Regions from separate parts of the Burkholderia sp. BCC0044 genome, predicted to be linked through region 1. Evidence: riboswitches for the same ligand, from Rfam matches in the RefSeq annotation. Region 1 holds a riboswitch; each other region holds the start of a gene.
What was found. A riboswitch is a leader RNA that binds a small molecule or an ion and turns the genes downstream of it on or off. The one in region 1 is predicted to bind cobalamin.
Positions count from the first base shown of each region.

Region 2: another riboswitch for cobalamin. It lies ahead of HWX14_RS31390 (iron ABC transporter permease); the one in region 1 lies ahead of cobW (cobalamin biosynthesis protein CobW).
Region 3: another riboswitch for cobalamin. It lies ahead of HWX14_RS12320 (TonB-dependent receptor); the one in region 1 lies ahead of cobW (cobalamin biosynthesis protein CobW).
Region 4: another riboswitch for cobalamin. It lies ahead of HWX14_RS35655 (CbtB-domain containing protein); the one in region 1 lies ahead of cobW (cobalamin biosynthesis protein CobW).

Region 1 is NZ_CADFDO010000001.1:639,988-645,037, reverse strand. Features, by position in the region: gene HWX14_RS02925 (TonB-dependent siderophore receptor) at 1-2,022, opposite strand, end outside; cobalamin riboswitch at 2,175-2,439, shown strand; gene cobW (cobalamin biosynthesis protein CobW) at 2,766-3,854, shown strand; gene cobN (cobaltochelatase subunit CobN) at 3,861-5,050, shown strand, end outside.
Region 2 is NZ_CADFDO010000006.1:244,647-249,696, reverse strand. Features, by position in the region: gene HWX14_RS31415 (SIMPL domain-containing protein) at 1-673, opposite strand, end outside; gene HWX14_RS31410 (EVE domain-containing protein) at 855-1,316, opposite strand; RNA gene ssrS (6S RNA) at 1,387-1,568, opposite strand; gene HWX14_RS31400 (cell division protein ZapA) at 1,650-1,964, opposite strand; gene HWX14_RS31395 (hypothetical protein) at 1,961-2,311, opposite strand; cobalamin riboswitch at 2,466-2,715, shown strand; gene HWX14_RS31390 (iron ABC transporter permease) at 2,757-3,872, shown strand; gene HWX14_RS31385 (ABC transporter ATP-binding protein) at 3,869-4,684, shown strand; gene cobT (nicotinate-nucleotide--dimethylbenzimidazole phosphoribosyltransferase) at 4,746-5,050, shown strand, end outside.
Region 3 is NZ_CADFDO010000002.1:830,260-835,309, reverse strand. Features, by position in the region: gene HWX14_RS12335 (helix-turn-helix transcriptional regulator) at 1-84, shown strand, start outside; gene HWX14_RS12330 (threo-3-hydroxy-L-aspartate ammonia-lyase) at 151-1,125, shown strand; gene HWX14_RS12325 (hypothetical protein) at 1,243-1,491, shown strand; cobalamin riboswitch at 1,776-1,969, shown strand; gene HWX14_RS12320 (TonB-dependent receptor) at 2,184-4,112, shown strand; gene HWX14_RS12315 (TetR-like C-terminal domain-containing protein) at 4,222-4,794, shown strand; gene HWX14_RS12310 (alpha/beta hydrolase) at 4,817-5,050, shown strand, end outside.
Region 4 is NZ_CADFDO010000010.1:150,061-155,110, forward strand. Features, by position in the region: gene metE (5-methyltetrahydropteroyltriglutamate--homocysteine S-methyltransferase) at 1-387, opposite strand, end outside; gene HWX14_RS35645 (LysR family transcriptional regulator) at 515-1,423, shown strand; gene HWX14_RS35650 (CbtA family protein) at 1,445-2,167, opposite strand; gene HWX14_RS35655 (CbtB-domain containing protein) at 2,181-2,390, opposite strand; cobalamin riboswitch at 2,423-2,566, opposite strand; gene HWX14_RS35660 (histidine phosphatase family protein) at 2,613-3,200, shown strand; gene HWX14_RS35665 (inorganic phosphate transporter) at 3,367-4,959, shown strand.

The DNA of each region.
Region 1 (5,050 bases):
CACCTCGAAGTCGCGCGTGCGATAGCCGGCCTTGCCGTCCCAGCGAACATACGCGGGCAGTTCGAGCAGGTTGTCGCGATCGGCGTAACGCGCGCCTTCGTACACGAGCCCGAGTTCGACGAAAAATCCGCGCAGCGGCGCATGGCTGACGAACAGGCTGCCGTTCGCCCCGGACACGCCCGCCGAGCGCTTGCCCGCGTACTTCGGCTCGGCGTCGACCACCCGCGCGTGTTGCCAGCCGATGCCGCCGCGGACGAACCAGTCGCCCGCGAGCCGGCCGGCGACGCCCAGTTCCAGGCCGCGATTGCGTTCGAGGCCGGTGAGGTCGAAAAAACCCGGCCGAACCGGGTCGGCGACGCGGCGGTTGTACAGGTCGAGCTGAAACAGCGCGAGCGTCGTGCTCAGCGCGCCGCCGCGCCAGTCGCTTTTCACGCCGATCTCGTATTGGCGGTTGTATTGCGGGCCGAGATCGTTGGCGTTGCCGCGCGCGTCGGGCGTGATGCCGATCAGGTCGCCGCCGACCGGCGCGAAGCTCTTGCTGTACGACGCATACACGCTGTGCGCGCCGACCGGCGACCACACGACGCCGAGCCGCGGGCTCCATGCCGTCGTCGTGCGCCGCGAATGCAGACCGTTCAGCGCGTTGGTCGAATCGACGTCGAAGCGTTCCCCGCGCAGGCCGCCGAGCAGCTTCCACGCTCGGCCGAGGTCGATGCGGTCCTGCGCGAAGATTGCGTAGTCGCTGACACGGTGGCGGTTCATCGCATACGGGCGCGGCGCCGAGCCGGCCAGTGCGAAACGATCCGGTCCGCTGATCGGGACCGGCGCCGCGTCGGCCTGCCACAGCGTCGGGCTGCGTTTCTGCCAGCCGTATTCGATGCCGAACAGCAGATGATGCAGCGCCGGACCGGTCGCGACCTTGCCGCCCAGTTCGACGCCGGTCTGCACGTTGAGATGCGTCATGTCCTGCAGGTAGCGCGCCCGCTGCACGCGCCGGTAATCGCGCGGCTTCGTGACGTAGCTTTGCGTGACGTAGGTATTGTCGAAGGTGCTGCGCAGATCCAGCACGCCCAGCGTATGACGCAGTTCCCAGCCGCCATCGAACGCGTGCGTGAAGACCGAGCGCCAGTTCATGTTCGCGTCGCGGATGGTATCGCGGCCCGCCGCGCCGAAGAAGGTCGCGCGCCGCGCGGACGGCAGCGAGTACGCGACCGGCTTGCCGGCCGCGTCGAGCGCGGCGACGGGCGCCGGCATGCCGCGATCGGGCACGCGTCGGTACGTGTCGTATTCGAACTGCAGCAGCCAGCTGCGCTGCGCGTCCCGCCATTTGATCGACGGCGCGACATACTGGCGCGTGCCGTCGACGTGGTCGCGGAAGCTGCCTGCGTGTTCGCGTCCGGCATTGAGCCGCACGCTCCATGCGTTCGACAGCGTCCGGTTGAGATCGACCGACGCGCCGAGCCGTCCATAACTGCCGGTCGCCGCCGACAGATGCCCGAAGTTTTCCGGCAACGGCTGCTTGGTGATCCGGTTGATGACGCCGCCGCCGCTGCCGCGCCCGTACAGCGCCGCCGCCGGCCCCTTCAGCACTTCGACGCGTTCGATGTTGCCGAGACTGCGCACGTATTGCGCGTCGTCGCGCATGCCGTCGAGCAGCAGGTCGCCCGCGGCGGAAAAGCCGCGAATGCGGAACGAATCGAAGCGCGTATCCGACGTGTTGGACACGCCCGGCACGCCGGCCAGCGCATCGGCCAGCGTGCGGCCGCCATAGGACAGCGTTTCCTCGACCGCGACGCTGTCGACGGTGTGCGGTACGTCGCGCGGATCGCTGGCGGTGCGGGTTGCCGTGCTCACGCTTTCGGCGCGCGGATCGTTCGGATGACGGCGGCTGCGCACCTCGAGCGCGGGCAGTTCGTCGTCGAACTCGGCCGCCGGGGCGGGGAAGGAGGCGACGCCGGCGATCGAGCACAGCGACAGGGCCAGCGCAGGAAAGCGCCGCCCGGATATCTGTCGTTTCGACATGAAGATTTAAGGATGACTGAGTGATTGCCTCACATTGCCGTTGCGCGGTGGTTTCGTTGTTGTTGGGGGGAAGTTTATCTCGACTGGTTGAAAACGACAATCATTCGCATTTGCCGCCGGCTGCTCGCCTTGACGCTCTCCGCCCCGCCGCCTACACTCGCACGCGTTTTGGTGCTCGCGCGCGCCGCTCCGGCGCACGCAGTTAAACGGGAAACAGGGAGCCTGCCTGCACCGCAGTCGAGCCAACCTGTGCTGCCCCCGCAACGGTAAGCGAACGCGTCGCGCGCAAGCGCCACGCAGCGCCGCTTCGCCGCATGCCCTGCGCATGCGGACGACCGCCACTGGATGCCGCGCATCCGGGAAGGCGAAGCGGCGTGTTCGTCAGCCCGGATACCGGCCGAGACATTGGGGTTCAGCGCCGCGGGGAGGCGGCGCATCGTCCACGGCCGCAGTTCGCCGACACCCGAGCCTGTTCCGCTTCCTCCGCCGATTCGCCCGCCGCGCATGCGCGCGGGCCGGCGCGACGAACGGCAGGCGGCGCGGGCACGGCGACGACGGCCGTGTTGGCATTCACGATGTCGACCGTTCGCAAGGAAGCGTCATGTCCGATCCGTCGTTCCGTTCGTTCCGCGGCCGTCCGTGCGGACGCCGTCGCGCCGTCCCCGCGATCTCCCAGATGACATGCCGCGCCGCATTCGCCGCGACGAGCCCGGCCTGATTCCATTTCCGTCACAGGACCTACCATGACCCTACGCAAGCTTCCCGTCACGATCGTCACGGGCTTTCTCGGCAGCGGCAAGACGACGCTGATGCGCCACATCCTGCAGCACGCCGAGGGCCGCCGCATCGCGGTGATCGTCAACGAATTCGGCGAGCTCGGCATCGACGGCGAAATCCTCAAGGGCTGCGGCATCGGCTGCGACGATGCCGACGGCGCGCAGGGCGAAGCATCGGGCCAGTTGTACGAACTCGCGAACGGCTGCCTGTGCTGCACCGTGCAGGAAGAGTTCTATCCGGTGATGGAAGCGCTCGTCGAGCGCCGCGCGGACATCGATCACGTGCTGATCGAAACGTCGGGCCTCGCGCTGCCGAAGCCGCTCGTGCAGGCGTTCAACTGGCCGACGATCCGCAACAGCTTCACGGTCGACGCGGTCGTGACCGTCGTCGACGGGCCGGCCGCCGCGAGCGGCCAGTTCGCGGAAAACCCGCAGGCCGTCGATGAACAGCGTCGCGCCGATCCGAACCTCGACCACGAATCGCCGCTGCACGAACTGTTCGCCGATCAACTGTCGTCGGCCGATCTCGTGATCGTGAACAAGGCCGACCTCGTCGGCGACGCGCAGTTCGCGCAGATCGAAACCGCGATCCGCGAAGAAATCCCGCCGCAGGTGAAGATCGTGCGCGCGACGCGCGGCGAACTCGATCTCGCGATGCTGCTCGGGCTGGAGTCGGCATCGGAGGAAACGATCCACCTGCGTCACGACCACCACGGCTCGGCCGACGACGGCGATCACGATCACCATCACGACGATTTCGACTCGGTGGTGGTGTCGGGCGACGCCGGCACGCGCGAAGCGACGATCGCCGCGCTGCAGCGCGTCGTCGAAACGCACACGATCTATCGCGCGAAAGGCTTCGCCGCGCTGCCCGATGCGCCGATGCGGCTCGTGATCCAGGGCGTCGGCCGCCGCTTCGACAGCTATTTCGACCGCCGCTGGCAAGACGGCGAAACGCGCGCGAGCCGCTTCGTGCTGATCGGCGAGGATCTCGACGCGGCCGTGCTGCAACGCGCGTTCGACGCCGCGTGCGCGGCCGAGCCGCAACAGGCGTAACGCACGATGCATCTGCTGCGCACCACGCCGGGCGGCTTCGTCGACGATACGCAGGGCGTCGTCCGGATCGACCAGCAGCCGGCCGACATCGTGATCCTGAGTTCGGCCGACACGACGCTGTCGCTGCTCGCGAGCGTCGTGCCGCAGTTGCCCGAAGGATTCCCGAGCGTGCGGCTCGCGAACGTCACGTTCCTGCGGCAGCCGGCGTCGGTCGATTTCTACGTCGACGACGTGCTGCGTCATGCGAAGACGGTCGTGATCGATCATCTCGGCGGCGAAGCGTACTGGCCGTACGGGATCGAGCAGGCCGTGTCGCTCGCGTCGAAACGCGGGCAGCAGCTCGCGATGTTCTCGGGCGACCTGCAGGAGGACCCGAACCTCGTCGCGAAGAGCACGGTCAAGCCCGAGCTGTGCCGGTTGTGGTGGCGCTACCTGCGCGAAGGCGGCGTGCACAACGCCGACGCGCTGCTGCGCAGCATCGCGTTTCACACGTTCGGGTTCGGCGACGAGCCCGAACCGCCGCGCCCGCTGCCGGCCGCCGCACTGTATCACCCGGCGCGCGACCGCGCGAGCGTCGACGACTGGCGGCCGCGCTGGACGCCGGGCGCGCCGGTCGTCGCGATCCTGTTCTATCGCGCGCACTGGCAGGCCGCGAACACGGCCGTGTTCGACGCGCTCGCCGATGCACTGATCGACGAAGGACTGAATCCGCTGCCGATCGCGGTCACGTCGCTGAAGGACGCGGTGAGCCGCGAGGTCATCACGCAGCTCTGCGACACGCACGATGTCGCGCTCGTGCTGAACACCACCGCGTTCGCGGCCGGCGCGATCGACAGCCCCGAGCCCGACGTGCTGGCCGGCGACGCGCCGGTGCTGCAGGTGATCCTGTCCGGCGGCAATCGCGACGCGTGGGTCGCCGACAACCAGGGCCTGCACGCGCGCGACATCGCGATGCATATCGCGCTGCCCGAAGTCGACGGACGCATCGTCACACGCGCGGTGAGCTTCAAGGGGCTCGCGTATCGTTGCCCGCACACCGAAGTCGACGTCGTGCGTTATCAGCCGGACGCCGAGCGGATCGCGTTCGTCGCGGCGCTCGCGCGCGGCTGGTGCCGGCTGCGCACACTCGACGATGCCGACAAGCGCATCGCGCTGATTCTCGCGAACTATCCGCAAAGCGAAGGACGGATCGGCAA
Region 2 (5,050 bases), on a different contig from region 1:
GCGCGCTCATCTTCGCGCTGTCCATCGGCGCCGCGGCCATCGCCATCATGCGCGGATACGGCTGCACGTTGCGGCCGCTGCCGACGTTCACATCGCGGATCGTGTAGCTGCTGTAGCCGAAGGCCTTCGCGGCTTCGTCCGCGCGGGCGCGGAACGACTTGATCGCCTCGGTCGTGAGCTTCTGCTCGGCCGTGCGCTGCGCTTCCGGCGACAGCGAGAACTCGACGTTCGCGACCTGCATCAGGTTCGACAACTGGCCTGCCAGCTTCGACGCCGCGGCGAAATCGCGCGATTCGAGCGCGACCTCGGTGCGGCCGCGCCATGCGGAGATCTTGCCGTCGCGATCGGTGCTCGGATACACGGAGAACGCGCCCGTGTGCGCGGTGACGCCCGATACGCCCTTCGCCTGCGACAGGGCCGCGTCCGCGCGCTGGTTCAACTGCGCGGTGAGGCTGCCCGGATCCTTGGCCTGCTGCTCGTAGAACAGCGTGATGTGGATGATGTCCTGCGGCACGTCGGCACTGGCCTGCGACGACAGCGACAGCACGCCCGCCGGCTCCGGAAAGTGCGGGTTCGCCGTCTGGGCGTGCGCGGCGGGCGACGCGAGCGTCAGCGCGACGGGAACGGCGGCGGCGAGGGCGAGCGACAGCGCGAGTGCGGATTTCTTGGTCATTGTTGGACTCCTTGTGCGAGGGCGCGCACGCGGATCACGCGTGCGCGACGCGGGCGTACCGCGCGACGAAAAAAACGACGGCCGGCCCGATCGGCCGACAGCGGTTGCTTAGGCCGCGCGAACGTGTCGCGAGTTCCGTTGCGGCGGCGCGTACTGACCAGATTTGACCTTTGGCGCGCGCCTACTTCATCAACTTTTCGGTGATGAATCGCCATTCGGCCCGCGTGACGGGCGTGATCGACAACCGGTTGCCGCGGGCGAGCACGCGCATGTCGGCGAGCTCGTCGTGCTCGCGCAGCGCGGCGAGCGGCACGAGCGGCGACTTCTTCACGAAGCGCACGTCGACGAGCAGCCAGCGTGGCGCTTCCTGCGTCGATTTCGGGTCGTAATAGGGGCTTTTCGGATCGAACTGCGTGGGATCGGGGTAGGGCGTGGACGATACTTCGGCGAGCCCCGCGATGCCCGGCTCGGGGCAACTCGAGTGATAGAACAGTACGCCGTCGCCGATCTTCATCGTGTCGCGCATGAAATTGCGCGCCTGATAGTTGCGCACGCCGGTCCACGGCAGCGAGCGCTGCGGTGCGTTGGCGAGATCGTCGATGCTTGCTTCGTCCGGTTCGGACTTCATCAGCCAGTATTGCATGGTCGTGATCGACGCAGAAAAAGGCCGCTACAAAAGGAAACGGCATCGGGCGTTACCCGATGCCGTTGGATAGGCCCCCGCCTTGGCCGCTAGGCCGGCATCCTGAACCTGAGGTTCAGAATTGGTCGCAGTTAGCAGCACTTCGGGTACATCAGACAGAGTGACGCGCGCGCCCGTGCTACAAATTTCCGCAACCGTGCACATGGCATTGGTTCAAGGAATATATGACCTTGGCGAACCAGGCAGGGAAGCTGACTGAACTGTGTTTCGATGCGCCAATTTGACCACCGTTGACCGTCGAGATCAAGCGGAATCGACGCATCGTTTCAACCGTTACTGCGTCTCGTGCTGTGCGAGCACCGCGCCGAGCTGTTCGTTCATCTGATGCATTGTACGACGGATTTCCTCCGCCGGAAATGCTTCACCGTGCCGCACGCTCGTTTGCAGTCGCAGCAATTCCGATGCAAGCGACAGCGCCGCCATCACCGCGATGCGATCGGTGCCGCGCACCGAGCTGTTCGAGCGGATTTTCGACATTTCGGCGTCGACGCGCGCGACCGCTTCGAGCAGCGCCGCTTCGGTCTCGGCCGAACAGGCGAGCCGATAGGCCTGACCGAGAATCGAGACTTCGATCTGCTTGGTGCTCATGCATGTTCTCCGTGGCTGGCCGCGTCATCGCCATCCGTGCGCGCCTGCGCATCGAGCAGGTCGAGCTGGTTGTCGGCTTGCTCCGCGCCCTTCGAGCGCGGCAGCTTTTCGAGAATCGCGTTCAGTTTCACCTGGGCGTCGTCGATCTTCGCCGACAGCGTGTCGCGCTCGGCCGCGAGCGCATTGCGTTCGTCGCGCAGCTGCGCGAGTTCCGCGCGGACCGTGTCCGCTTCCGCGCGCAATTGCGCGACCTGCTCCTCGAGCGCGAGCCGTTCCGAGTGATAGCGCTTGTTCAGCGAAATCAGACGGCCAATATTTTGAGACAGGGTTTCGAGTTCGTTGAGCATTTGCTGCGTCCTCTAAAGACCCAGCATTTTAGCGCGGAATACCGCGCAATCCGACATCTGTAACGTTTCCAGTCGTAACACCCCTGCTTCTTGCCGCGAATCGGCGCGTCCCGCGCGGGTCCGGATGCTTCCTTGACGCTCGCGCGACCGGCTCCTAAACTGGCGCCGCCTCGGTGCTCGCGCGCAGGACGCGCGGTTAAACGGGAAGCAGGGTGTGGGCTCCACGAGCGCGCCAACCTGCGCTGCCCCCGCAACGGTAAGCGGCCGCGTCGCGTGACGCAGGCCGGCTCGGGCGCGTTTCGCGTGCAGGTCGCTCGCGGGCGCGGGCCACTGCGCGTCATCGCGCGGGAAGGCGAGCCGGTCCGCCGCCAGCCCGGATACCGGCCGAGACGGGGAGCCCGCACGGGCTCCATGACGCGCGGCCTGCGGGGAAGCGGGGCGCGCAATGTTTCACGGAACGTCCTTCGATGCCGACCCCAATCGTCCGCCACGCGCCCCTGTCGCGCCCGGCCGGCTGCCGCAAGCGGATGCGCCGCGCGTCGTGCGCGCGGCCGTGCGCGGCATGAGCGCCGCGCGCGCCGCCGTCATCTGGGCCGCGCTGGCCGCCGTGGTCGCGCTGCTGTTCGTCGCGTCGCTGTCGATCGGCAGCGTGCCGATGTCGCCATGGCAAGCGCTCGCGTCGCTCGTGCCGCACGGCGGCGATACCCTGTTCGCCGATATCGTGCGCACGCTGCGCCTGCCGCGCGCGCTCGCGGGCTTCGCGTGCGGCGCGCTGCTCGCGCTGGCGGGCGCGTTGTTGCAGGTGCTGCTGCGCAATCCGCTCGCGGAGCCGTACGTGCTGGGCGTGTCCGGCGGCGCGGCCGGCTTCGCGCTCGTCGCGATGATCGCAGGGGGCGCATGGTGGCTCGTCGACGCATCCGCGTTCGCCGGTTCGCTCGTATCGGTCGCGCTCGTGCTGGGGCTCGCGAGGCGCGAGCTGTGGCGCGGCGAATCGCGCGACGCGTCGCCGCGGCTGCTGCTCACGGGCGTCGTGATCGCGGCGGGGTGGGGCGCGCTCGTCACGCTGTTGCTGTCGCTCGCGCCCGACGCGCGGCTGCGCGGCATCATCTTCTGGCTGACGGGCGACCTGAGTGGCGCGACGGCGCCGTGGTTCGCGTGGGGCGCGCTGCTGCTGAGCGCAGGCGTCGCGCTGCCGGCCGCGCCGCAACTGAACGTGCTGCTGCGCGGCGATGCGACCGCGCTCGCGCTCGGCGTGCCGGTCGCGCGGCTGCGCGTGCGGATCTATCTCGTCGCGTCGCTGGCCGCCGCGGCCGCGGTGACGACGGCCGGCACGATCGGCTTCGTCGGGCTCGTCGTGCCGCATGCATTGCGGCTCGCGTTCGGCAACGACCAGCGGATGCTGCTGCCGGCCGCGATGCTCGCGGGCGGCGGCGGCGTGATGGCGGCCGACCTCCTCGCGCGCACCGCGATCGCGCCCGCGCAATTGCCGGTCGGCGTGATGACCGCGTTGATCGGCGTGCCGGTGTTCCTGTGGATGTTGCTGAGGAGACCGATGCGATGACGGGCCCCGCACTGAACGCCGCTGCCGGCGACATGTACTACACGGCCGTCGACCTGACGCTGAAAGCCGGCGCGCGCACGCTGCTCGACTGCTTCACGCAGGCGTTCCGCCCCGGCGAGATCTGGTGCGTCGCCGGGCCGAACGGCGCGGGCAAGACGACGCTGCTCGCCACGCTCGCCGGATTGCAGCCGCCCGCCGGCGGACACGTCGAGATCGACGGCCGGCCGCTTGCCGCGTGGCGCCCCGAACGACTCGCGCAGCGCCGCGCACTGATGCCGCAGCAATTGCACGATGCGTTCAGCGCGACCGTGTTCGACACGGTGCTGCTCAACCGCTTTCCGTATCTCGGTGGCTGGGGCTGGGAGCGCGACGGCGACCGTGCGGCCGCGCGCGATGCGCTCGCGACGTTCGACCTGAGCCCGCTCGCGTCGCGCGACGTGATGTCGCTGTCGGGCGGCGAGCGGCAACGGGTCGCGCTGGCCGCGACGCTGTGCCAGGATGCGCCGCTGATGCTGCTCGACGAACCGCTCGCGCATCTCGACCTGCATCACCAGATCGACTGTCTGACCGCGCTGGCCGCCTGGCTCGCGGCGGGCCCGCGCACGGTATTGTTTTCGTGTCACGACCTGAATCTCGCGCGGCGTTTCGCGACGCACGCGCTGTTGCTCGACGGCCGCGGCCATGCGTGGGCCGGCCCCGTGCACGACGTGCTGACGCCCGAGCGCGCGAGCGATGCATTCGGCTATCCGCTCGTGCTGATTCGCGAGAACGGCCGCGATGCGTTGCTGCCGGCGTGGCCTGCGCGACAATGACCTTTCCTGTCCCGATTTTTTCGATGCGCGGCGCATGCCGCACCCACGACACGGCTCCTCGATGACCACTCCGACCCAATTCCCGCCCGCGATCGCGCCGCTCGACGACGCATTGCGCAAGCGCCTGCAGCATGTGATCGACCACAAGACCAAGCCGCCCGGCAGCCTCGGCCAGCTCGAGGCGCTCGCGCTGCAGATCGGCCTGATCCAGCGCACCGAGCGGCCCGTCGTGCAGCGTCCCGTGACGATCGTGTTCGCGGGCGATCACGGGATCGCGGCCGAGGGCGTCAGTCCTTATCCGCAGGCGGTGACCGCGCAGATGGTCGCGAACTTCCTGGCCGGCGGTGCGGCGATCAACGCGTTTTC
Region 3 (5,050 bases), on a different contig from region 1:
TTCCTCGAGGTGCGCCGCGCGATGGAAATCGTGTCGCAGCATCTCGGCGTGTCGCGCGCGACCGTCTACAACGATGCGAAGTGACGCGACGCATCCGGATTTGCCGTTTTGAGTTTCCCGTTGACTGATCTTTTCGACTCTCGAGCACCCATGAATTCTCCGACTCTCCCCACGTACGACGACGTCGTCGCCGCCGCCGCCCGGCTCGAAGGCCACGCGCACCGCACGCCGGTGATGACGTCGCGCACGATCGACGACGCGCTCGGCGCGCAGGTGTTCTTCAAGTGCGAGAACCTGCAGCGCATGGGCGCCTTCAAGTTCCGCGGCGCGTTCAACGCGCTGTCGCGCTTCAACGCGGAACAGCGGCGCCACGGCGTCGTCGCGTTCTCGTCGGGCAACCATGCGCAGGCGATCGCGCTGTCGGCGCGCATCCTCGGCATTCCCGCGACGATCGTGATGCCGCAGGACGCGCCGGCCGCGAAGATGGCCGCGACGCGCGGCTACGGCGGCAACGTCGTGACCTACGACCGCTACACCGAGGATCGCGAGCAGATCGGGCGCGAGCTCGCGGAAAAGCACGGGCTCACGCTGGTGCCGCCCTACGATCACCCGGACGTGATCGCCGGCCAGGGCACCGCAGCCAAGGAACTGTTCGACGAAGTCGGCCCGCTCGACGCGGTGTTCACGCCGCTCGGCGGCGGCGGCCTGCTGTCGGGCACCGCGCTCGCCACGCGCGCGCTGTCGCCGCATGCGAAGCTGTACGGCGTCGAGCCCGAGGCCGGCAACGACGCGCAGCAATCGTTCCGGTCCGGCACGATCGTGCACATCGACACGCCGCGCACGATCGCCGACGGCGCGCAGACGCAGCACCTCGGCAACCTCACGTTCCCGATCCTGCGCCGCGACGTCGACGACATCCTGACCGCGACGGACGCGGAACTCGTCGACTGCATGCGCTTCTTCGCCACGCGCATGAAGATCGTCGTCGAGCCGACCGGCTGCCTGTCGTTCGCCGCCGTGCGGCGGATGAAGGACGCGCTGCAGGGCAAGCGCGTCGGCGTGGTGATCAGCGGCGGCAACGTCGATCTCGAGAACTTCTGCGCGCTGGTGTCGGCACCGGCCTGACCGTCGCGGCGCGCATGACGATCCGGTCATGCGCGCACCGCCCGACCTTCACGTCGCGTTAAGTTTGGCGCCCTAGACTGATTACGTCGTCCTGAAGTCAGTCGTGAAGGAGTCGCCATGAATACGCACGCGATCGTCGCCGCCGCCCTGGCGGCCGCTTCCCTGTCGGCGTTCGCTCAACCGGGCGTGACGTCATCCGGTTTTCCCGCCGCCTCGCCGCACCCTGCAGCCGGGCAAGCGATGCACCGTTCGACCGCCGCGCTGCCGCCCACCGGCTTCGTGCTCGCGAAGATCGATCAGAACAATACGCCGCCCGACCGCGGCGGCGACCCGGGCGGCCGCACGCACGGCGGCTCGCATATGTAACGACACGCGCCGGCCGGCGGCAGTCGGAACGACGGCGGCGACGGAGCGCGGGCGGCGAGGATATCGTCAATGCGCCGCCGCAACGCGGCGTCGATCGTCTCCGGTTGCGGCATCGGCCGGTAGCGCCCTCGGCGCGAAGACACACGCTCGAACCCGCCGGTTTCATCAGACATAAACGCGGTAACGCCGCAGAAAGCGAGAGAATCCGGAAATCCGCCGCCGGGCAATGACGTTTTTTCGCATCCGCGCGCGACCAGACGATTGACGTGCGCGAGCGCACGCCATTACCCTTGCGCGCTGATGGTTCCCAGGGATGGGATCAAAAGGGAACGCAGCAGGGGCAACGCCCCGAATCTGCGGCTGCCCCCGCAACTGTGAGCGGCGAATCCGTGCCACCGCATGCCACTGGGAAACCGGGAAGGCCCGCACGGACGACGACCCGCGAGCCAGGAGACCTGCCATCGACCCGAGGTCCAGCAGCCGCACCGGGCGGGGTGTCCCGATGTGCAAGCACCGCCGTTGGCGGCCGCCTGTTGCATGGACGACCCGACCTCAGGATCCGTCAGATGTCCATCGTTCCCGAATCCGCTTCCCGCTCGGAAGCATCGCACCGACACGCCGTCGGCATGCGCCCCCTGTCCGCCCTGCACTCACGATCGGCGTACGCGCCCCACGCTTTGTCCCGCCGCCTCATGAACATTCGTCACCTGCTCGCCACGTCCGCCGCCACCGCGCTGCTTTCCCCGCTCGCCCATGCGGCCGGCGACACGGCGCTCGCGCAGCCCGCCGCGCCCGCGCCGGGCGCGGACCTGCCGACGATCAGCGTGACCGACACGCGGCACCTGCCCGAATCGTTCGACCGGCGCTATGCGTCGACGCAGGTGCTCACGCGCGAGGATCTCGACCGGCTGTCGCCCGCCGACCCGAGCATCACGCAGGCGCTCGCGACGCTGCCGGGCGTGACCGTCGCGCAGAACGGCGGGCCCGGCTCGTCCGCGTCGGTCAGCATCCGCGGCTCGTCGGCGAGCCAGGTCGCCGTGTTCATCGACGGAATCCGGATCGGCTCGCCGACCACCGGCATCGCGCCGTGGGCCGACCTGCCGACCGAAGCGTTCGAGCGCGTCGAAGTGATCTCCGGCCCGGCCGCCGCGTCGTTCGGCAACAACGCGATGGGCGGCGTCGTGCAACTCTTCACGCGCCGCGCCGCCAACCAGCCGAACCAGACCACCGTGTCGTTCGGCGGCGGCTCGAACAAGACCTTCGACACGCAGTTCCGCACGTCGGGCACGGTGCCGTCGACCGGGCCGCTGGCCGCGCTCGGCGGGCTCACCTACTCGCTCGGGCTGCACGACTACAACACGGCCGGCATCGATGCGACGCGGCCGTTCTTCTACGGCCACGAAGACGGCCGCAATCCGTATCACGCGCAGGATCTCGACGCGCGGCTCGGCTATGCGCGCGACAACTGGTCGATCTCGACGTTCGCGCTGTACCACCGCTCCGATCTGTCCTACGACAACAGCGGCTACGCCAATCGCGAACTCGATCACCAGTTGACGACCGGCGTTGCGTTCCATCTCGACATCACGCCCGATACGCAGTTCGACCAGTCGTTCGGCTATGCGAACGACCGCCAGTTCATCTATGCGGACAATCCGGCCCTCGCGACCGACCAGATCAATTCGCAGCGGATCAGCACGTCGACGTCGCTGACCCATCAGGAGCACGGGTTTCACCTGTTCGGCCTGCCGCTGTCGGGCGAATCGAAGCTCGCGTACGACTTCACGCGCGAGCAGGCGTTCCTGCCGGTCGACATCCCCGGCGGCGTGCCGACGCGCAACGATTCCGCGTTCTCGCTGCACCAGTCGGCGACGCTCGGCAGCGTGACGATGTTCGTCGCGGGCCGTCACGAGATCATCGCCGGGCAAGCGGTGAACACCGGCAACGCCGCGCTGTCGTGGGCGCTCACGCCGGTCTACACGGCGCGCATGTCGTACGGCAATGCGTTCCGCCTGCCGACGTTCAACGACCTGTACTACCCCGGCTACGGCAACCCAAACCTCAGCCCCGAACGCAGCACGTCGGTCGAGGGCGCGCTCGACGCGAACACCGCGTACGGCACGTTCACCGCGGCGATCTACGACACCCGCGTCAGCAACCTGATCGCGTACAACCCGGCGACGTTCTCGCCGATGAACATCGGCCGCTCGCACATTCGCGGCATCGACCTGTCGTACAAGGGGACGATCGGCCGCTCGACGCCGGTGAGCGTCGCGGTCGGCATCCTGAATCCGCAGGACGAGACCAACCAGACCTGGCTGAGCCGCCGGCCGCGCCAGACGGTCAGCCTGAACGTCGACCACACGTGGGACGAACTGAAGCTGCACGCGCTGAGCACGGGCGCGTCGCTGCTGTACGGCGGCTCGACGTTCGACGATCCGGCCAACCGGCAGTATCTGGCGTCGTACCTGACGGTGAGCCTGCGCGCGTCGTACCGGATCAATTCGCACCTGACGGTGTCGGCGTCGCTGTCGAACCTGTTTGACCGGCAGTACATGACCGCGTACGGCTACAACACGCTCGGGCGCACCGCATTCGGCAAGGTCAGCTATACGTTCTGACGGCTCGACGCATCAGCATCAGCCTCTGCCCACCGGCACGCGCGGGAAATTGACATCACGGCAAAAGCTAATAGAATTAGTTTTTTGACTAACCCGCATAGCATTCGTCATGGCGCGTGCCGGCCTTACCCTGGACAAGCTCGTCGAAGCCGGCGCGCAGCTCGCCGATGAAACCGGCTTCGAGCAACTCACCGGCGCAGCGCTCGCGCGGCATTTCGACGTGAAGCTGGCGAGCCTGTATTCCCATATCCCGAGCTTCGACGATCTCAAGAGCCGCATCGCGCTGTTCGCGCTGCAGGAGCTCGCCGCGCGCGCCGCCGACGCGCTGGCCGGCCGCACCGGCAGGGACGCGCTGGCCGCGCTCGCGAACGTCTATCGCGACTACGCACGTGCGCATCCGGGCCGCTTCGCGGCCGCGCGCCATCCGGTGAGCGCCGAGCGCGCCGCCGCGAGCGCGGGCGGGCAGCTCGTCAGGATGACGTCGGCGGTGCTGCGCAGCTACGACCTGCCGGATACCGAGCACACGCATGCGATCCGCCTGCTCGGCGGCTTCTTCATGGGCTACGTGACGCTCGAAAGCGCCGGCGGCTTCTCGCACAGCGCGCCGGATGCCGACGCGTCGTGGTCGCGCAGCCTCGATGCGCTCGACGTGATGCTGCGCCACTGGCCTTCGGCCGCATGACGCACCGAACGGAATTCAAGCGATGACAGACAAACCCGACGGCGTCGTGCTGCCGAGCCGTGTCGTTCCCTTCCCGACCTCGATCAGCGACGAAGCGCGCGCCGCGCTGCAACGCCTGACCGGCGACGACGGCGTGCCGCTGAACGCGTTGCACGTGATGCCGGCCCTTGACGATATCGACGCGTGGATGCGCGTGAAGGCCAGCGCCGATGCGTATTACGCGGCCGCGGTCGAGCAGCTCGCCGGCCATTTGCGT
Region 4 (5,050 bases), on a different contig from region 1:
GTAGTGATAGTTCGTGTCGAACCACTTCGTCATTTCACCGGCCGCGACCCCGCCGCAGCACGCCGCATGCTCTTCCGCCGACTGCGCCGAACGGCCGCGCGCGACGCGGAAATAGTTGTCGAGCGCATCGCCGTGGAAATCCTGCACGCGCTTCGGCAGGTTGCCGAGCGTGAAGCTCATGTCGAGCACCTGGTCGTAGAACGCGAAGTCGCCGATCGGCGCGAGATCGAGATCGCGCTGGTCGTGCCAGTGGCGCCGGCGCAGCTCGGCGCCGAGCGCCTTCAGTTCGTCGCGCGACGATTCACCCTTCCAGTAGCGTTCGAGACCGAACTTGAGTTCGCGCTTCGCGCCGATGCGCGGAAAACCGAGGTTGTGTGTCGTGACCATGAAGCTGCCGTCCAGAAGAAAGAGTAGATCCGGCAGCCATCATAGGGATTTCAAACCATGAAATAAAATGGCATTATTTCATTCATCCATTAACATTTTTCATGCATCCGTGGGATGCGCGCGATCCATGCTGGAACGATTCCATCTCGTCGTCATTCGTGAAGTCGAGCGCCAGGGCTCGCTGACCGCGGCGGCCAACGCGCTGCACCTCACGCAATCGGCGCTCAGCCACACCGTCAGGAAAATCGAGCAGCAGCTCGGCACGCCGATCTGGGATCGGGAAGGCCGCGGCCTGCGGCTCACGCAGGGCGGCCAGTATCTGCTGAAGCTGGCGAACCGGCTGCTGCCGCAGTTCGAGCTCGCCGAGGAGCGGATGAAGCAGTACGCGAAGGGCGAGCGCGGCACGCTGCGCATCGGGATGGAGTGCCACCCGTGCTACCAGTGGCTGCTGAAGGTCGTGTCGCCGTACCTGTCGCGCTGGCCCGACGTCGACGTGGACGTGAAGCAGCGCTTCCAGTTCGGCGGCATCGGCGCGCTGTTCGGCTACGACATCGACGTGCTCGTGACGCCCGATCCGCTGAACAAGCCGGGGCTGCGCTTCGATCCCGTGTTCGACTACGAACAGGTGCTGGTGGTCGCGGATTCGCACCGGTTCGCGAATGCCGACTACGTGACGCCCGAGCAACTGACCGACGAGATCCTGATCACGTACCCGGTCGAAACCGACCGGCTCGACATCTACAACCAGTTCCTGACGCCGGCCGGCATCGTGCCGAGGCGGCACAAGTCGATCGAGACGACCGACATCATGTTGCAGATGGTCGCGAGCGGGCGCGGCGTGGCCGCGCTGCCGCGGTGGCTCGCCGACGAGTACGCGGACCGGATGCCGGTCGTGCCGGTCAAGCTGGGCAAGAACGGCATCGCGAAGCAGATCTTCCTCGGCATCCGCGAAGCGGACGCATCGATCGACTATCTGGCCGCGTTCGTCGCGCTGGCGCGCGAATCGACGTGGAGCGCGCCACGCATGCTGCGCTAGGCGCGCCCGGTTGCGATCGCGTCAGGTGGCGCGCATGCCGGCGCGCTCGCCGCGCTCGACCCACGCGCCGAACAGCAGGCCGATCGTCGTCCACATGATCACCTGCATGCCGATGGCCGCCACGCGGAACTTCCACAGCAAGGCCGCCGGGAAATCGGCCGGCAGCTCGCTGACCGAAGGCAACCCGATCTGCACGGCCGCGATGATCGCGACGAACACCAGCCCGGCGACGATCGACGCGTTCCACTGGCCGAGCTTCGCCAGCAGATGGCGGCGCACGCCGACCGAGAACACCATCGTCGCGACCGAGATCGCGATCATCAGGAAGAACAGGCCGGTGCGATAGCCGATCGTGTCGGGGTCGCCGACCGACGGCGGATTGGCCGGGTACTTGAGATTCGGCACGATCACGAGCGCGACGAACGCGGCCAGCGCGAGCCACGCGGCCAGCGGCCGTGCCGGCAGGCGGCTGCCGCGTCCGTACGCATACGCGAAGACCAGCGAGAACAGCCCGCCGAATGCCGCGCCGTAGGTCACGACGCCCGTCAGCAGCCCGAGGCCGGCCTGCGTCTGGCGGCTGACCAGCTCGGGCTCCGGCGCCTCGCCTTGGGCGGCGGCGTTTTTTTCTTCGAAGGAGATTGCCTGATCGACTTGCGGTTCGCCGACGATCCTGGCGAAACCGAACGTGAGGAGGCCCGCGGCGATGCCTGCGAGCATCCCGCGCATGAGCAGCTTTCCGACCATCGCAGGCTCCGCGTCAGTGGCAGGGAAAGCCGAGCAGATGGCGGCCGTCGTGCACGAATTCGTGTACATACATGCCCGGCACGAGCGACGTCGCGCCCTGTTCCGCACCGACGAAATACAGCGCGAGCAGCAGGATCAGGCCGACGAACACGGCCCACGGCAACAGCTCACGGACGGGGATGGGTGCCGGCACGACCGCCGGCTTCAGCACTGCTTCGCTCATGGATGCACCTCAGGGGAATCGCGCCCCGACAAATGATGGATGGGTACGAAGGCAGGTCTGGCTTCCGGGATCATCGATTCCCCGGTTACAGTGGCGCGACCGCGCCGGAATTGCACCGGCTTCCGCGCTTCGTATCGGGCGAATTGTACGCGCGAACGTTCGCGTATTGAAGCGATGACACGTGGGCGAGCGCGCCCCGTTCCGGATCATCCGACAACCGACATGACCCTGCCTGCCTCGCTCTGCCTGATCGCCCACGCATCGACCCGCGCCATGCGCACCGGCACGTTTCCAGACGACGATCCGCTCGACGCGCCCGGGCTCGCCGAAGCCGCTGCGCTGCGCGGCCGGTGGACGGGCGTTGCGGGCGCGCTCGTGCTGTGCAGCCCGGCATGCTGCGCGAGGCAGACGGCCGACGCGCTCGGGCTGCACGCCGAGATCGACGACGCGCTGCGCGACATCGACTACGGCCACTGGCGCGGCAAGCGGCTGCACGATCTCGCACGCGACCTGCCTGACGAACTTGCGGCGTGGATCGGCACACCATCCGCGTCGCCGCATCGCGGCGAATCGTTCGACGCCGCCGCGCATCGGGTCGGCACATGGTTGGACGGATTGCCGCGTGATCGCGACGTCGTCGCGATCACGCATGCGCCGATCGTCCGCGCGGCCATCGCGCATGTGCGGCGGATGAGTCCCGAAGCGGCCACGCGTCTCGACGTCGCGCCGCTGTCGGGCACGACGTTCGTCGCGTCGCCGGCCGGCTGGACGTTGGCCGCGACGGACATCGTGCTCGGCGCCGGCACCTAAACCGCTTGGCATGTTTACTATGTGAGCCGACGATGCGCGCCCAACGCTTCGCAGGCAGCCGCTCGCCTTACATCCCGTAAGACACACCGTTCGTCCTCCCGACTGTCATCAAACTGACTGCTAGCCACAGCTAGGATCGGACGAGGTTCCCTCACGAGATGCCGTCATGAATCAACCCGCTTCGTCCGCCCCGAACAATCCGGCCTCCATCGCGCGCACCAAGCAGATCGGCTATGCCGCGTTCCTGCTGGTGCTCGTGCTCGGCGCCGTCTATATCGCCACGCACCTGGTCGCCGATCTGGCGCCGGTTCGCGAAGGGACACTGTTCCCGTACCTGCTGCTCGGCGCCGCACTGCTGATCGCGCTCGGCTTCGAATTCGTCAACGGCTTCCACGACACCGCGAATGCGGTCGCGACCGTGATCTACACGCACTCGCTGACGCCGAACGTCGCGGTGATCTGGTCGGGCATGTGGAACTTCCTCGGCGTGATGGTCTCGAGCGGTGCCGTCGCGTTCGGCATCCTGCAGTTGCTGCCGGTCGAGTTGATCCTGCAGGTCGGCAGCGGCTCGGGCTTCGCGATGGTGTTCGCGCTGCTGATCGCCGCGATCGTCTGGAACCTCGCGACCTGGTATTTCGGGTTGCCGTCGTCGAGCTCGCATACGCTGATCGGGTCGATCATCGGCGTCGGGCTGATGAACCAGCTGATGCACGGGCCGTCCGGCACGAGCGGCGTCGACTGGGGCCAGGCGCTCGGCGTCGGCAAGTCGCTGCTGCTCTCGCCGATCGTCGGCTTCCTGTGTGCGTCGCTGCTGCTGCTCGTGCTGAAGGCCGTCGTGCGGATTCCGGAGCTGTACAAGGAGCCGCCGAAGGATCAGCCGCCGCCGTTCTGGATTCGCTGCCTGCTGATCCTCACCTGCACCGGCGTGTCGTTCGCGCACGGGTCGAACGACGGGCAGAAAGGGATGGGCCTCATCATGCTGATCCTGATCGGCACGGTGCCCACCGCCTATGCACTGAACAAGGCCGTCACGCCCGCGGAATCGCAGACCTTCGTGGCGGTCGCGAACCAGGCGGCGGCGACGTTCGGGAAGTACACGAACGGCGTCGCGCCGTCCGCGAACCCGCGCGCCGACGTCGAACACTACGTGCAGCATCGTGAACTGACGCCCGCCGTGCTGCCGGCCGTCGCGCAATTGTCCACGTCGCTCGCGACCGCCGTCGGCGCGTCGGGCTCGATGGCGGCCGTGCCGCAGCGCGACGTCGACAACGTGCGCAACACGATGTATCTGGTGTCCGAAGCCATTCGTCTGCTCGAGAAGGCGGGCCAGCCCGCGTTCGCCGCCGACGACAAGCTCGCGATCGACAACTATCGCAAGCAGCTCGACCACGCGACCAAGTTCATTCCGACGTGGGTGAAGGTCGCCGTCGCGATCGCGCTGGGCCTCGGCACGATGGTCGGCTGGAAGCGAATCGTCGTAACTGTCGGTGAAAAAATCGGCAAGCAGCATCTGACGTACGGACAGGGCGCATCGGCCGAACTCGTCGCGATGCTGACGATCGGGGCCGCCGACATGTACGGGCTGCCCGTGTCGACGACGCACGTGCTGTCGTCGGGCGTCGCGGGCACGATGGCGGCGAACGGCTCCGGGCTGCAATGGAGCACGGTGCGCAGCCTCGTCCTCGCATGGGTGCTGACGCTGCCGGCGTCGATCGCGCTGGCGGCGGGGCTTTACTGGTTGTTCCGGTCGCTGGCCTGATTGGAGGCGCGGCGGGTGGCGGGCGTTGGCCGGCTACCCGCCGCGGTAGATTGGATTTGTCGCTTCTCCGCTTCTCCGCTTCTCCGCTTCT